4 regions of the Verrucosispora sp. TAA-831 genome follow, and region 3 is predicted to be linked to each of the others. Evidence: riboswitches for the same ligand, from Rfam matches in the RefSeq annotation. Region 3 holds a riboswitch; each other region holds the start of a gene.

Region 1 (3,575 bases), 600 kb from region 3:
CGCTCGGGCTGGCCGACCTCGGCGCCCCACAGGTCCGGATGCAGCTCACCCCGGGCAGCCCGGGTCTCGGCGTACGCGGGATGCGGGCCGAACCGCTCGGCGAGCCCGGCGGAGGTCTCCAACGCGGTCAGGAAGATCTCCTCCTGCACCCGGGTCGACAACTCCCGGGCGGCCGGCGAGTCGAACGGCAGGCGCAGCGTGAAGAACGCGTCCTGCAAACCCATCAGCCCGAGCCCGACGGGGCGCCAGCGCGGGTTCGACGCCGCCGCCTGCTCGGCCGGGTAGTAGTTGATGTCGATCACCCGGTCCAGGAAGACCACGGCGGTACGCACCGTGGCGCGCAGCCGCTCCCAGTCGACACCGTCCGCGGTGACGTGCGCGCCCAGGTTGACCGAGCCGAGGTTGCAGACCGCCGTCTCGGCGTCGTCGTTGACCTCCAGGATCTCGGTGCAGAGGTTCGACAGGTGGATGGTGTTGCCCGGGGCGCCGGTCTGGTTCGACAGCCGGTTCGAGGCGTCCTTGAACGTCATCCACCCGTTGCCGGTCTGCGCGAGCGTCCGCATCATCCGGCCGTACAGGTCGCGGGCCTTGACGGTCTTGACCGCTTTCTTCTCGGCCGCCCGGTACGCCTCGTCGAACTCCTCGCCGAACAGGTCGGGCAGCTCGGGGGCGTCCGACGGGTCGACGAGCGACCAGTCGCCGTCCGCCTCGACGCGCCGCATGAACTCGTCCGGGATCCAGTTGGCGAGGTTCAGGTTGTGCGTCCGCCGGGACTCCTCGCCGGTGTTGTCCCGCAGTTCGAGGAACTCCTCCACGTCCGGGTGCCACGGTTCGAGGTAGACGCAGGCCGCGCCCTTGCGACGGCCGCCCTGGTTGACCGCGGCCACCCCGGCGTCCAGCGTCTTGAGGAACGGCACGATGCCGTTCGACCTGCCGTTGGTGCCCCGGATCAGGGCGCCCCGACCGCGTACCCGGGACCAGGAGATGCCGATGCCGCCGGAGAACTTGGACAACTTCGCGACCTGGTGGTAGCGCTCGTAGATGGAGTCGAGTTCGTCGCGCGGCGAGTCGACCAGGAAGCACGAGGACATCTGGGTGTGCCGGGTGCCGGAGTTGAACAGCGTCGGCGAGCTGGGCAGGTAGGCCAGGCTGGACATGAGTCGGTAGAAGCCGATCGCCTCGCCGGGCGTCTGCGACAGGCCGCAGGCGACGCGCAACAGCCAGTACTGCGGCGTCTCCACCACGAGCCGGGTCTGCGGGTGCCGCAGCAGGTAGCGGTCGGCGACCGTGCGCAGCCCGAAGTACTCGAAGCGCAGGTCCCCCGCCGGGTCGACGGCGTCGTCCAGCTTGCGCGCGTTGCGGGCCACGAACGCGGCGGTGTCGTCGCCGATCAGGCCCAGGCCGTGTGCGTACCGGATGGACTGGCTGAAGCTGGCGACCTGTTGCCCACGGACCTCCTTGTCCACGTACGCGGCCAGCAGCCGGGCCGCCAGCTTCGAGTACTGCGGCTCCTCACCGATCAGTTCGGCCGCGGTCTGGATGGACAGCTTGTCCATCTCGGCCGTGGTCGCGCCGTCGTACAGCCCGCTGATGGTCTTGGTGGCCACCCGCAGCGGGTCGATCTCGTCCAGGTCGGCGACCCACCGCTCCACCGCCTTGACGATCTTGTTGACGTCCACCGGCTCGGTGTCGCCGTTCCGCTTGCGGACCTGCATGACGTGCCGGCGTTGCTCCGGCCCCGCCTGCTCCTGGGTCACCGTCATGTTCCCCCTCCTCACGCCTGTCCCCGAGATCGTCGGGTCCGCGCGGGAGGACGCCGCCGGTCATCCGACGGCACTGCTGCCGTGACTGACCAGCTCCTGGCGTCGGCCGTCCCACGCGGCCTTCGACCGCCGCACACGTCGCGTGCGGCGCGCTGGCAGGTCTTCGGACTCGTGGGCCTGGTGCTCGCGCCTACTGGCCGTCGCTTCCCAGACCTGGCGGGTCCAGTGCGTGATGACGGCGGTCGTTCCCACTCACCGCTGCGGGGCAGTCCCGGATTCCCACCGGGTTCCCTCTTGCCTCGACCGTCGTGGAGCGGCGGCCGAACCAGCTACGGGGCACACCATATATGGGTGCGGTGCGGAGATGGCAACACCAGATGCTGTGCCGGGCGTGTCGCGTGCCAGATGTCGGGCATCCCGCCGACCGTCGGCCGGGTACTCGATCATGCCCACTAGCATCGTCGCGTGCAGACAGCGGCCGGACCCGGCGACCGACGGGCACTGCTCGACATCCTCGTCCGGGCCGCGGATCGGACGCCCGACCAGGTGATCGTGCACGTGCGCGAGGACGGCACCGAGCGCACCGTGACCGTCCGGCAGTTGCGGGACGAGTCGCTGCGGGTGGCGGGTGGCTACCGCGCGGCCGGAGTGATCCCGGGCACGCCGGTGATCCTGGTCGCCGACGCCGGGGACGACTTCCAGCCACTGTTCTGGGGTGCGCTCGCCGCCGGGCTGGTCCCGGTGCCGCTGCCGCCCGAACCGGCCCGGGTACGGGCCGTCCGCGAGCTGCTCGCCGACGCGGTGACCGTGGTGGACGACACCACCGGGGCGGTCGCCGACGGGCTGGCCGGACCGGTGCTGCGGCTGGCCGACCTGCGGACCGGCGCCCCACCGGAGGAGCTGTTCGCCGCCGACCCCACCGACGTGGCGTTCCTCCAGTTCTCCTCCGGCAGCACGGGCACGCCCCGCGGGGTGGAGTTGACCCACGCCAACGTGCTGGCCAATGTGGAGCAGTCCCGGCTGGCCAGTGGCGCCGGGCCGGACGACGTCCTGGTCACCTGGATGCCGTACTTCCACGACATGGGGTTGATCGGTACGCATCTGACCCCGCTCGCCATCGGGTGCACGCAGGTTCGGGTACCCCCGTTGGCGTTCGCGAAGCGCCCGGCGCTGTGGTTCACCGCCGCGCACCGACACCGTGCGACCCTGTTGTCGGCGGCGAACTTCGCGCTGGCGCTGGCGGTCCGCCGGGTCCCGACGGACCTCCTCGCCACGCTGGACCTGAGCCGGGTCCGGTGCGTGGTGGTGGGTGCGGAACCCATCTCCCCCACGGTGTGGCGGGCCTTCCTGGCGCACGTACGCCCGGCCGGGCTCGCCCCAGCCGCCCTGCGACCGGTGTACGGCCTGGCGGAGGCGACCCTCGCGGTGACCTTCCCGCCGCCCGGGGAGGTCGCCGCGCCGCTGGTGCTGGACCGGGCCGCGCTGAGCCAGGGCCGGGCGGTGACCACCGGGCCGGGTACGCACGCGGTGGAGCTGATGGACCTGGGACACCCGGTGCCCGGCTGCGAGGTACGCGTCGTCGACGAGCGGCACCGGCCGCTGCCCGAGGGTCGGGTGGGCCTGATCGAGGTACGCGGCCCGAACGTGGCGCGCGGCTACCACCGGGACCCGCAGGCCAGCCGGGAGACCTTCGTGGACGGTTGGCTGCGCACCGGTGACCTGGGTTTCCAGCGCGCCGGTCGGCTCTGCGTGACCGGCCGCGCGAAGGACGTCGTCTTCGTCAACGGCCGGACGTTCCACGCTCCCGACCTG
Region 2 (3,575 bases), 570 kb from region 3:
CGCGTTCTGGTAGAGGCTACGGCCCCAGAGCAGCAGCCCGCCGCCGTCGAGCAGGAAGCTGATCACCGCGATGGTGACGAAGTCCAGGGACCCCATCATGGAGTCCTGGCCGGAGACGAAGAGCAGGAACTGGTAGATGAAGCCCCACAGCAGGGGTATGCCGACGAAGATCAGGGTGAGCAGGGCCATCAGGCGCCCGCCGATCCAGGCCAGGGCGTACCAGCGCACCACCCGCATCTCCCGCCGGGGCAGCCCGGACTGGTCCACCCGGGGCGTGCGCCGCACCATCCGCGCGACCAGGTTGCGCAGGTAGTCCTCGGTGTCGGACATCAGGTTCCGGCACCCGAGCGCGGTGGCGACGATGTAGTAGCCGTCGGTCCGCAGGAACAGGAACGTCTGCCAGATGATCCGGACCAGGTACGTGAACAGCAGCGCCGTGAGCAGCAGCGCGCCCCACTCCGGCAGTTGCAGGTAGCCCTGCCGGCCCGCCCAGAGGGCGAAGACGAAGGCCGAGGCGAGCACGCCGTCCACCAGGGTCCCGGCGATGAACGCGACGAAGCGTTGCCGCTTCGGCGCCATCCAGATCGTGCTCATGTCGGTCTGGACCACCAGGATGTACATCTGGTTGCCGATGACGAGCCGCGACGGTACGCCCGCCGCCCGCGCCGCGACCATGTGCGCGGCCTCGTGGATCGCGACCCCGACCAGGGTGAGGATGAACGTCGCCCAGGTCAGCGCCGCGAAGTGGATGGGGAACAGCAGCGTCTCGCCGGGCGTGGGCAGCAGGTCGGGATCGTCGGCGGCGAGGTACACACCACCCGCGATGACCAGGACGCAGAGCAGCAGCACGGGCAGGCTGACCATGCGGCGGGCCACCGTCGGGCTGAGCCAGTTCAGGCTCCAACTGCGCCGGGGGCGGGACGTCGCGGCCGGAGCGGGGGCCGGGGCCGGGGCGGGTGCAGCGGCCCCGCCGTCGACCTCGACGAAACCCTCGTCGCCCAGCGCGTCCAGGAAGTCGGTGATGTCGGGCGTCTCGGCGTACTTCTGTTCGTACTGGCGGACCGCCTCGCCCACCGAGTTGCCGGCGGCCAGCGAGTGGAGCAGATCCAGCCCTTCGGCGGGGATCGACAGGAACACCTGCCGCTCGACGTCGCCGATGATGACGGTGTCGCCCTCCGCTCGGTGGTCGAACGGGCGCACGCGGACAAGTGTGTCTGGTGGGTAGCCGGCCATGGTCAGTCGTCCTTTTCGCTCATCTCATCCGGGTCGTTGAAGGCCGGCACCCGGAGTTGCCGTCCGGGTGCCGGCCTTCAGGTGTGTCACCGTCAGGAGACGACACACGCAGCGGCGACAGCGCTGGTCTTCACCGACTCCAGCCGGCGAACCGTGAGCTTCTTCATGAGAATCACCTCCCTCGCGACATCGGGCAGCACTACGGTGCCGGTCGCGAGGGAGATCGTCTGCTCACTTATGTGCATACGCCGATAGCGTGTGTGTGGCATTGAGCGAATCGAACCGAACATACCTCACAAGCGACGTCGGTCCGGTGGTGTCCTGGTCGTGCCGACCCGTGCGCTACGCGTCGGCCCAGCCGGCCGGATTCGTGCACGACTCCCGGCTGATCCCCGAGCCGGTGTCCGGCCAGTCGCCGAACCGCTCGTGGTGCAGGTGGGAGAAGAGGTAGCAGAAGCCCTCGCAGCCGGCGTCGGGCACCGCCGTCACCGGATTCGCCTTGACCGCCTCGTAGAACTCCCGGCCCAGCGCCACGATGTGGCCGCGCGCGTACAGGAAACCGTCGTCGGAGCCGTCGATGATCTCGTGGATGTCGGCGCGGTCGATGTCGTACAGCTTGCGCTCGACCACCCGGTCGAGGGCGACCAGCTCGGCGCGGGGCAGCTCGGTGGAGAGCCGACGTAGTTCGGCGACGAAGGGGTCGAGCCACCGGTCCATGGCGTACCCGTCGTCGTGCGCGGGATCGCGGTCGACCAGGGCGCGACGCAGCGCCGCCTGCTCCGGACCCAGTCCGGCCCACGCCTGCTCCACCAGCGCCCAGAAGCGGTCCTCCTCCTCGGCCGTCGGCAGCGTCGGGGAGACCTCAAGATCACTGTTCGTCATGGTCGGACGATAACCGCGAGCACCGACAGTGGGAGCCGACGTGACGCACCGCGTGCGACCGGTCGCACATTGACAGCGGCGGCGGGAGCCGACCAGACTGGCCCGACAATTCCACAGCCGCGGTCACGTGTGGGGGAAGTCCGGTCGAAGTCCGGCGCTGGCCCGCAACGGTGGGCCGCCGGGGGTTACCCCGGTGGCGAGCCCGAATACCCGACGTGTCCGCGAGTCCCTGCTCCTCACCCGTCGTGGCCCACGGGTCGGAGGCCGGCCAGCCACGTCCTGACGGGCGGGCCGGGTTCCTGACGACCGCCGGGCCGGAAAGGCGCGCCCGATGGTCGTCCGCCTGAGCCGGTACCGCCTGCTCACCCTCCTCTGCGGCGTGTTCGCCGCTCTCACCCTCACCCTGACTCTCACCGGTCCGGCGACCGCCGCCCCCGTCCAGGTGGGTAGCGTCCGGTCCGACGCCGCCGCCGGTTGGCTGGCCCGCCAACTGGTCGACGGGGAACGATTCGAGACCGTCTTCGACGGCGTCGCGTACCCGGACCAGGGGTTGACCCTCGACGCGGTCCTCGCCTTCGCCGCCGCCGGTGTCGCCGACGACTTCGGTGCGTCCGCGCTGGACTGGGTCACCCGCCCGGACGTCCGCGACGGCTACGTCGGCGACGGCACCACCGAGGCGTACGCGGGCGCGACCGCCAAGCTCGCCCTCGCCGTCGCGGTACGCGGCGGCGACCCGACCGACGTCGGCGGGGTGGACCTGATCGCCCGGCTGCGCGGGTTGCAGGCGCCCGACGGCCGGTTCACCGACCGGTCGGCGTGGGGCGACTACAGCAACACGTTCAGCCAGTCCTTCGCGATCCTCGCGTTGCGTCGGACCGCAGCGGGTACGCCCCCCTCGGCCGCCGGGTGGCTGGTCGGCACCCGGTGCCCGGACGGTGGTTACCCGGTGCTGCCGGCGCAGCCGGTCTGTAGCTCTGACGTGGACGCCACCGCCCTCGTGGCGCAGGCGTTGCGGGCCGCCGGACGGCACTCCGCCGCCGCCGCGGCACTGCACTGGCTGGTGTCGGTGCAGCGGGTCGACGGCGGCTTCGCCAACGCCGACGGGATTGCCAACGCCAACAGCACCGGGCTGGCGGCGCAGGCGCTACGCGACGGTGGCCGACCGCTGTCCTGGCTGCGGGCCCGGATCTTCCTGGCCGGGTTGCAGGTCGGCTGCGGCGCGCCGACAGCCGACCGGGGGGCCGTCGACTTCGACGGCGGCACCTTCGACCCGGGCACCGCCACCCGCGCCACCGCCCAGGCCGTCCTCGGTCTCACCGGCACCGGGTACGCACGGCTCTCGTCTGCCGGTGCCGCCACCGGCGCACCCACCCTGCCCTGCCCCTGAACCACAAACCGATCCCCGTTCCCCCAGACGAAGGAGCGCCCATGTCCCATGTCCAGAGTCCCGCCCGCCGGTG
Region 3 (3,575 bases):
TGCGCGCCGTCGCGCAACAGCCGCAGTGCGATGTACATGCCGATCTTCGCCCGGCCGCCGGTGAGCAGCGCGCGCCGACCGGTCAGGTCGGTACGGGCGTCGCGGCGCTCCCGGTTCAGGGTGGCGCAGGTCGGGCAGAGCTGGTGGTAGAAGGCGTCCACCTCGCGGTAGCGCTGCTTGCAGATGTAGCAACCACGCGGCTTGTGCAGGACGCCGGCGGTGGCACCCACGGTGGGGGAGACGAGCGGGTTGCCCTGGGTCTCGTCGTCGATGCGGCCCGGGGCACCGGTGGCGGTGGCTGCTGTCACCGCGCGATCGGCTGCCGCGATGGCATCCCGTCGGTCCTCACGTCGCCGTTGCTTGATCATTTTGTAGAGCTTCGCGGTGGCCCGCTGCACCCGCACCACGTCGGGATGATCGGGAGGCAGATCCTCCAACGCCTCGAAGACGCTGAGACAGGTCTCCAGTTGGGTCGGGTCAATGCGGTATTGACCGTTCTTCGCAATCTTGTCCGCCGTCATGCCGTCGATGTCCCGTTCCCTGCGCCGGATCCGTCCGGTCGACCCCACGTCCGACCCGGAACTGTACGCACCGGGCGGGCTCCGACGCATCCCGCGCCTGTTCGCCGGCCCGAAGACCGTCGCCACCCGTGACCCTCCGCGATGGAGGCACCGGCGACGCAGTCGCGCAGCGCGACGATGAGCGCCTCGATGTCGTCTGCGCCGAGCCCGGTGTCGCACCGCAGGCGGAGGTACTTGCCTGCCTCCGAGGAGTTCACGACTCCCCCCGGCGGGGGTACGGCGATGTCCGGTGGCGGGCAGCCGCACGAACTCCGGGTGATCCTGCCCTCGTTCACCAGCGGATCGACGGGGTGTGCTGCAACGATGCAAGGCGTGGGAACTGTGAAGACTGCGCCGCCCGCCATCTCGCCCCTCGCCGGCGAGCCGATCAAGCGTGCCGACGCCGAACGGCTCGCGGGGGTGCTGAAGGCGTTCGCCGACCCGGCCCGGCTACGACTGCTCAGCCTGATCCAGTCGGCTCCCGAGGGAGAGGCGTCGGTCAGCGACCTCACCGAGCCGCTCGGACTCTCCCAGCCGACCGTCAGTCACCACCTGCGGATCCTCACCGAGGCCGGCCTGCTCGAACGTGACAAGCGCGGCGTCTGGGCGTACTACCGCCTGGTGCCGTCCGCGATCGCCGCGGTCGCCGACCTGTTGACCCCACCGCGCAAGCGAGCAGCGAAGAAGTCTCGCTGAGTTCGTCTCTGATCCAGGCGGTGCCGGCACCCCACCACCGCTGTGACACCGGGACCTGAGACGTTTCGAGGCGTCCTGGTGCGACACCGACGCTCGGTTGCACCGTCCGCCTGAACCCGCGTGCACTCCCGACCATGATCTAGGCCACGGTGACGGTGCTGCCTGCTTTGGTTAGGGTGGCCTCGCCGTGGTGTTCGGGAAGCCGGTGTGAGACCGGTGCGGCCCTCGCCACTGTGATCGGGATGCTGGAGGCCACGCAAGGTCACTGGGCGTAAGCCTGGGAAGGCCGGCCACCGGCGCACCACCCGTCAGCCAGGAGACCGGCCACGGCACCCGTACGACCGTCCACGAGGTGCTGGAAGGTGGTCCCGCTATGCGGTTCCCTGCGTCCTGGCGCGTTGCCGCGCCGCTCTCCATCGTGCTCGCCCTGCTCGGCGGATGCGCCACGACCGGCGACAGCGAGCCGGCTGCCACGGCCTCCGCCGCCGGGCCCGTCACACTCACCAACTGCGGCACCCCGGTCACGGTCCCGGGCCCTCCGGCGCGGGCGGTGACGATGAACCAGTCTGCCACCGAGATCATGCTGGCGCTCGGCCTGCAGGACCGGATGGCCGGCACCGCCTACCTCGACGACGAGGTGCTGCCCGAGTACGCCGCCGCGTACGCGCAGGTGCCCGTGCTGGCCAAGGAGTACCCGTCGAAGGAGAAGCTGCTCGACCTCGCCCCGGACTTCGTCTACGCCTCCTTCTCCAGCGCGTTCGGCGACGAGGGAGCAGGTGACCGCGCCGATTGGCAGAAACTCGGCGTGACCACGTACCTCTCCACCGCCGGCTGCCCGAAGGACACCCGGCCGGCGAAGCTGGCGATGGACGACGTGTTCACCGAGATCCGGGAGATCGCCGCGATCTTCGGCGTCGCGGAGCGGGCCGAGACGCTGATCGCCGACCAGAAGCAACGCATCGCGGACGTGTCGGCGGGTGCGAAGGGCGCGCGGGTGCTGTGGTGGGACGGCGGCAACGACGCGCCCAGTGCCGGCGCCTGCTGCGGCGGCCCGGCCATGATCATGTCTGCGGCCGGGGTCACCAACATCTTCGACGACCTGACCGGCAGTTGGGCCGACACCAACTGGGAGGCCGTCATCGAGCGCGACCCGGACGTCATCGTGCTCGTCGACGCGAGCTGGGACACCGCCGCCGCCAAGCAGGCGTTCCTCGAGAAGCACCCGGCGCTCAAGGACCTGCCCGCCGTCAGGGACAAGCGGTACGTCACCGTACCCTTCTCCGCCACCTCCGCCGGCGTGCGCAACGTGCTCGCCGTGGAGGCACTGGCCCGGGGCGTCGGCGGGATGAGCAACTGACCACCGTCACCACCCGGCCGGCACCGACCCCGCCCAAACCGACCCGGACGGTGCGACCGGCCGCCGCCGTGGTCGTACTCGCGGGTGTCCTGCTGTTGTCGGTGGCCGCGGCCGTGACGGTGGGGCCGGCAGACCTCTCACTGGGCACCGTGTGGCGGGTCGTCACCGGTCATCTCGGCCTGGCCAGTTCCGACGTGCCGCTGCTGCGCGACCACATCGTGTGGGAACTGCGGCTGCCGAGGGTCCTGGGCGCCGCCATGGTCGGGGCCGGCCTCGCCGCCTGCGGCGCCGTCATGCAGACCGTCACCCGCAACCCGCTCGCCGACCCGTACCTGTTGGGTGTCTCCTCCGGCGCGTCGCTGGGGGCCGTCGCCGTCCTCGTCCTGGGACTCGGCGCGGGCGCGGCGGCGCTCACCGGGGGAGCGTTCGTGGGGGCGCTCGCCGCGTTCGCCGTCGTGGTCGCCGCCGCCGGCCGGCGAGCGGTGCTGCGACCCACCCGGGTGGTGCTGGCCGGCGTCGCCGTCGCGCAGATGTGCGCCGCGCTGACGACATTCGTGATCATCTGGGCGGCCCAGCCGCACGCGACCCAGAGCATCACCTTCTGGCTGTCCGGCTCGCTCGCCCGCGTGGACTGGACCGCCCTGGCGTGGGCGACGCCGCTGCTCGCGACGGGGTTCGCCGTGATCCTCCGGTTCGCCCGCGCGCTCAACGCGTTCGCGTTCGGCGAGGAGGCCGCCGCCGCCCTCGGCGTGGACGTGCGGCGTGTCCGATGGCTGCTCCTGGTCACCACGGCGCTGCTGACCGCCGTGCTGGTCTCGATCAGCGGCGCGATCGGGTTCGTCGGGCTGATCCTGCCGCACGCCGTGCGGCGGTTCACCGGCCCCGATCACCGGCGGCTGCTGCCGGTCGTCGTCCTCGCCGGAGCGATCTTCCTGATCTGGGTGGACACCGCGGCCCGGACC
Region 4 (3,575 bases), 1.6 Mb from region 3:
CGCCGCTCACCCGAACACCACCAGCAGCCGGGTGGACAGCACCACCGCCGCCAACAGCAACACGGTGACCGCCAGGAACGCCACCGACGGTTGCCGCACCTCGGTGCGTACCGCCAACGAGCCGGTGTAACCGCGCAGCGCCAACCCCTCCTCCCACCGCCGGGCCAGCGAGAACGCCCGGACGAAGACCGCGCCGGCCTGCCCGGCCAGCGACCGGTAGGTGCTGGCCCAGGTCCGGTAGCCCAGCCGGGCCGCCTGGGCCTGCCGCACCGCGTGCACGCTCTCCAACAGCAGGAACAACATCCGGTAGATCAACGCGGCCACCTCGGTGACGGCGCTGGGCACCCCGAGACGCTGAAGCCGGGGCAGCACGTCGGCGAGCGGCGTGGTGGCGGCGAACAGCAGCAGACAGAGCAACGCGGCGCAGGCCCGACCGGCGGTCGTGGCGGCCGTCGCCACCCCCTCCGGTGCCCACCGCACACGCGTCGGGCCGGAGACCGCCACCAGCATCGGCACCGAACCGGTCAGGATGAACAACAGCGGGGTCCGGGCCGCCCGGACCAGCAGGCGCGGCGGCAACGCCGCCGGCCCGAGCAGCGCCACCGTCGCGGTCAGGCCCACCACCAGGGCGCCCGGCCACGGCGGCAGGAGCAGCGCACAACCCAGCAGCCCCAGGGCCAACAGGGCCTTCTCCGCCGGGTGGCGGCACCGCCAGGGGCTGGCGTACGCCGCCACGTCCAACGCGAGCACTAGTCGGTGGTCTTCTCCCCGGTCGCGGACTGCTCGCCACGCAGCCGCTGCCGGGTCCGGGCGACCCCGAAGTAGTAGCCGAGGAAACCGGCCCCGAGGGCGGCCTGGAGCGCGAACAACGCCGACTCGATCTCACCCGACGGCGGCTCGTAGATCGAGCTGAACCACGGCTCGTAGTCGGGATGGTCGTTGACGATCGCCTCCTCGGCGAGGGCGTCGGCACCGGTGAACGGCTCATCGCCGCTGCCCAGCCCCAGCACCAGCGGCGCCACCGCCAACGCCACCACGGCGAGCAGCAACAACAGGTTGGTCCGGCCGAACGACTTCACGCCACCGCTCCCTCGGTCGTCGGGGCCGGACGGCGCAGTACGCCGAGCCGGCGGAGTTCCTGCGGACTCACCCGGACCAGCAACCGCACCACCAGGACGGTGAGCAGCCCCTCGCTGATCGCCAGCGGGATCTGGGTGACCGCGAAGATGGACCCGAACTTGGCAAGCGCGCCGACGAAGCCCGAATCCGGGTCGGGGAAGGCCAACGCGAGCTGCGCACTGGTCACGCAGTAGGTCGCCAGATCGGCCAGGGCGGCGGCGAAGAACACCGAGATGCCGAGGCCGCCACCGAGCCGGCGGACCAGCGCGTACACGCCGAAGGCCACCCAGGGGCCGACGATGGCCATCGAGAAGACGTTCGCGCCGAGCGTGCTCAACCCGCCGTGCGCCAGCAGGAGTGCCTGGAACAGCAGCACGATCGTGCCGAGCACACTCATCACCGGTGCCCGGAACAGGATCGCCCCGAGCCCCACACCGGTCGGATGGGAACAGGAGCCGGTCACCGAAGGGATCTTCAGCGCCGACAGGACGAAGGTGAACGCCCCGGCCGCGCCGAGCAACAGCTTCGCGTCGGGATTCGCGCGGACCTGCTGGACCAGGTTGCGTGCACCGTGGATGACGAACGGCGTCGAGACCGCGAACCATGCCGCCGCCTGCACCGGTGGTAGGTAGCCCTCAGCGATGTGCATGAGTCGACCTCCCCTTCCAACACCTCGTGGACGAGATCACACGTCGGGGTCGGTCTCCTGGCTCCCGGATCGTCGCGAACTCCGGCCTTCCCAGGTCCTCCACGGACCCAGTGGCGTACAAGTCGGAGTGAACTCCCCGGTCACAGTGGCGAGGGCCGCGCCGGTCTCACACCGGCTTCCCATTACCGCGACGGCGAGACGTTATCCGTTCCGCGCACCGGCGCACAAGACTCGTCGATACCCCGACGACCGTACTCGGGTGAAGAGTGCCGTTTGTCACGACGATTCCCGGGTAGACGCCAGATCCGTTGCGAGAAAGGGGCCGGCGGGTTGGACGAGAACGAGTTCATCGACTCGGTGGCGAACCGCACCGGCGCGTCGACGGAGCAGGCGACCGCCATCGCGCGCGCAACCCTGACCACGCTGGCCGAGCGGATCGACGGAGGCGAGGCCCGGGACCTGGCCGAGCAACTCCCGGAAGGGCTGCGGGCGTACACGTTCGCGCCCAGCGAGACCGCCGAACGCTTCGGCCTCGACGTGTTCGTCCAACGCGTCGGCGGCCGGGCCGACGTCGACCCCGACCTGGCCGAGGCCGGCATCCGGGCGGTCCTGGACACCATTCGAGGTGACGTCGCCCCCGCCGCATACGACGACGTCATCGCGAACCTACCGGCCGAACTGTGGCAGGTGGCCAACCCGGCGCCGTCCTACGACGCGCAGCGCGACCGCGGCTAGCGGATCACCGGCCGGTCAGGTGGGGCGCCGGCTCCACGTACACCGGCAGGTGATCGCCGGCCTGCGCACAGAACAGGGCGACCTCGTACGCCATGTCCCCGACCTCCGCCGACCCGTCGATCCCGACGGTGAGGATCGCCCCGTTGCCGGCGGTGGCGTGGAACAGGAACGCCCGCGACATCTGCACCACCACCTGATGCAGCTCGCCGTTGCCGCACAATCGTGCGGCGGCCAGACCCAACGCCTGAAGCCCACAGACCACACTGGACAGTTGCTCGGCGATCTCCTCGTCGATGCCCCGCGAGGCCCCCAGCATGATGCCGTCCGGGGAGAGCACCACCGCGAACTTGGCACCGGGCACCCGATCCACGATGTCGTCGAGCGCGGCGTTGAGGTTCTCGGCGGTGACCAGGGCATGGGTCATAAGGCGCTGTCCTCTCGTCGAAACTCCTACGTTCGTACCAGAGAAGACGCGGTGTCAGGGGCCCTACGTTCCCCCGAACCTGTTCCCTGATCCCCCTAACGTACGACGCCGCTGGTCACCCTAATCGGACGGGTCGGACGTCACGGTCACACCGAGAACCGTTCCTCTGACCGACCGTGATGTAAGGAGGGGTCCCCTGCTAACGCCTCGTGCATAGCAGGGGACCCCTCCTTACATCCACACCTCGCCCGGCGGCCTCATGTCGCGGTGGTTGCCTACGGTGATCAGAATGGCGGGATGACGCGTACCCGCTGGACTGCCCTGATCGCGGTGGCCGCTCTCGCGACGGTCGCCGGCTGCTCCGACGGGGCGGAGTCGGAGTTGCCGGTGCGGGCAGCGCCGTTGCCGGCCGAGGTGCGGGGGCTCGGTGCGGCGGTGCTGGCGGTGCCGGTGGCGGACGAGCGGCGCAGCGACCTGGTCGGGCTGCTGGCGGTGGACCGGTTCGGGGACGACGTGGCGGGGCTGACGCCGGTCCGGCGGCACGTCGACCTCGCCCTGGGCGATCCCCGGTTCCCGACGGTCGCGCGGGGCCTGGCGGAGGACCGCCGGGACGCGCTGCTCGTGGGCGGGCGGTTGCGGGATGTCACG

What was found. A riboswitch is a leader RNA that binds a small molecule or an ion and turns the genes downstream of it on or off. The one in region 3 is predicted to bind cobalamin.
Region 1: it holds a riboswitch for cobalamin, as region 3 does, so the genes downstream of both, ACQVFL_RS16925 (ribonucleoside-diphosphate reductase subunit alpha) here and ACQVFL_RS19465 (ABC transporter substrate-binding protein) in region 3, are expected to answer to the same signal.
Region 2: it holds a riboswitch for cobalamin, as region 3 does, so the genes downstream of both, ACQVFL_RS17040 (peptidase) here and ACQVFL_RS19465 (ABC transporter substrate-binding protein) in region 3, are expected to answer to the same signal.
Region 4: it holds a riboswitch for cobalamin, as region 3 does, so the genes downstream of both, ACQVFL_RS12425 (energy-coupling factor ABC transporter permease) here and ACQVFL_RS19465 (ABC transporter substrate-binding protein) in region 3, are expected to answer to the same signal.

What each region holds. Positions count from the first base shown of each region.
Region 1 covers NZ_CP192240.1:3,754,795-3,758,369, forward strand. Annotated here, with positions in the region: gene ACQVFL_RS16925 (ribonucleoside-diphosphate reductase subunit alpha) at 1-1,763, opposite strand, end outside; cobalamin riboswitch at 1,901-2,108, opposite strand; gene ACQVFL_RS16930 (amino acid adenylation domain-containing protein) at 2,229-3,575, shown strand, end outside.
Region 2 covers NZ_CP192240.1:3,791,343-3,794,917, reverse strand. Annotated here, with positions in the region: gene ACQVFL_RS17050 (hypothetical protein) at 1-1,200, opposite strand, end outside; gene ACQVFL_RS17045 (DUF4240 domain-containing protein) at 1,576-2,115, opposite strand; cobalamin riboswitch at 2,219-2,347, shown strand; gene ACQVFL_RS17040 (peptidase) at 2,447-3,502, shown strand; gene ACQVFL_RS17035 (hypothetical protein) at 3,544-3,575, shown strand, end outside.
Region 3 covers NZ_CP192240.1:4,358,037-4,361,611, reverse strand. Annotated here, with positions in the region: gene ACQVFL_RS19475 (SDR family NAD(P)-dependent oxidoreductase) at 1-521, opposite strand, end outside; gene ACQVFL_RS19470 (ArsR/SmtB family transcription factor) at 885-1,256, shown strand; cobalamin riboswitch at 1,408-1,599, shown strand; gene ACQVFL_RS19465 (ABC transporter substrate-binding protein) at 1,630-2,613, shown strand; gene ACQVFL_RS19460 (FecCD family ABC transporter permease) at 2,664-3,575, shown strand, end outside.
Region 4 covers NZ_CP192240.1:2,732,048-2,735,622, reverse strand. Annotated here, with positions in the region: gene ACQVFL_RS12440 (energy-coupling factor ABC transporter ATP-binding protein) at 1-10, opposite strand, end outside; gene cbiQ (cobalt ECF transporter T component CbiQ) at 7-750, opposite strand; gene ACQVFL_RS12430 (energy-coupling factor ABC transporter substrate-binding protein) at 750-1,079, opposite strand; gene ACQVFL_RS12425 (energy-coupling factor ABC transporter permease) at 1,076-1,768, opposite strand; cobalamin riboswitch at 1,799-1,973, opposite strand; gene ACQVFL_RS12420 (DUF2267 domain-containing protein) at 2,099-2,503, shown strand; gene ACQVFL_RS12415 (roadblock/LC7 domain-containing protein) at 2,508-2,927, opposite strand; gene ACQVFL_RS12410 (hypothetical protein) at 3,225-3,575, shown strand, end outside.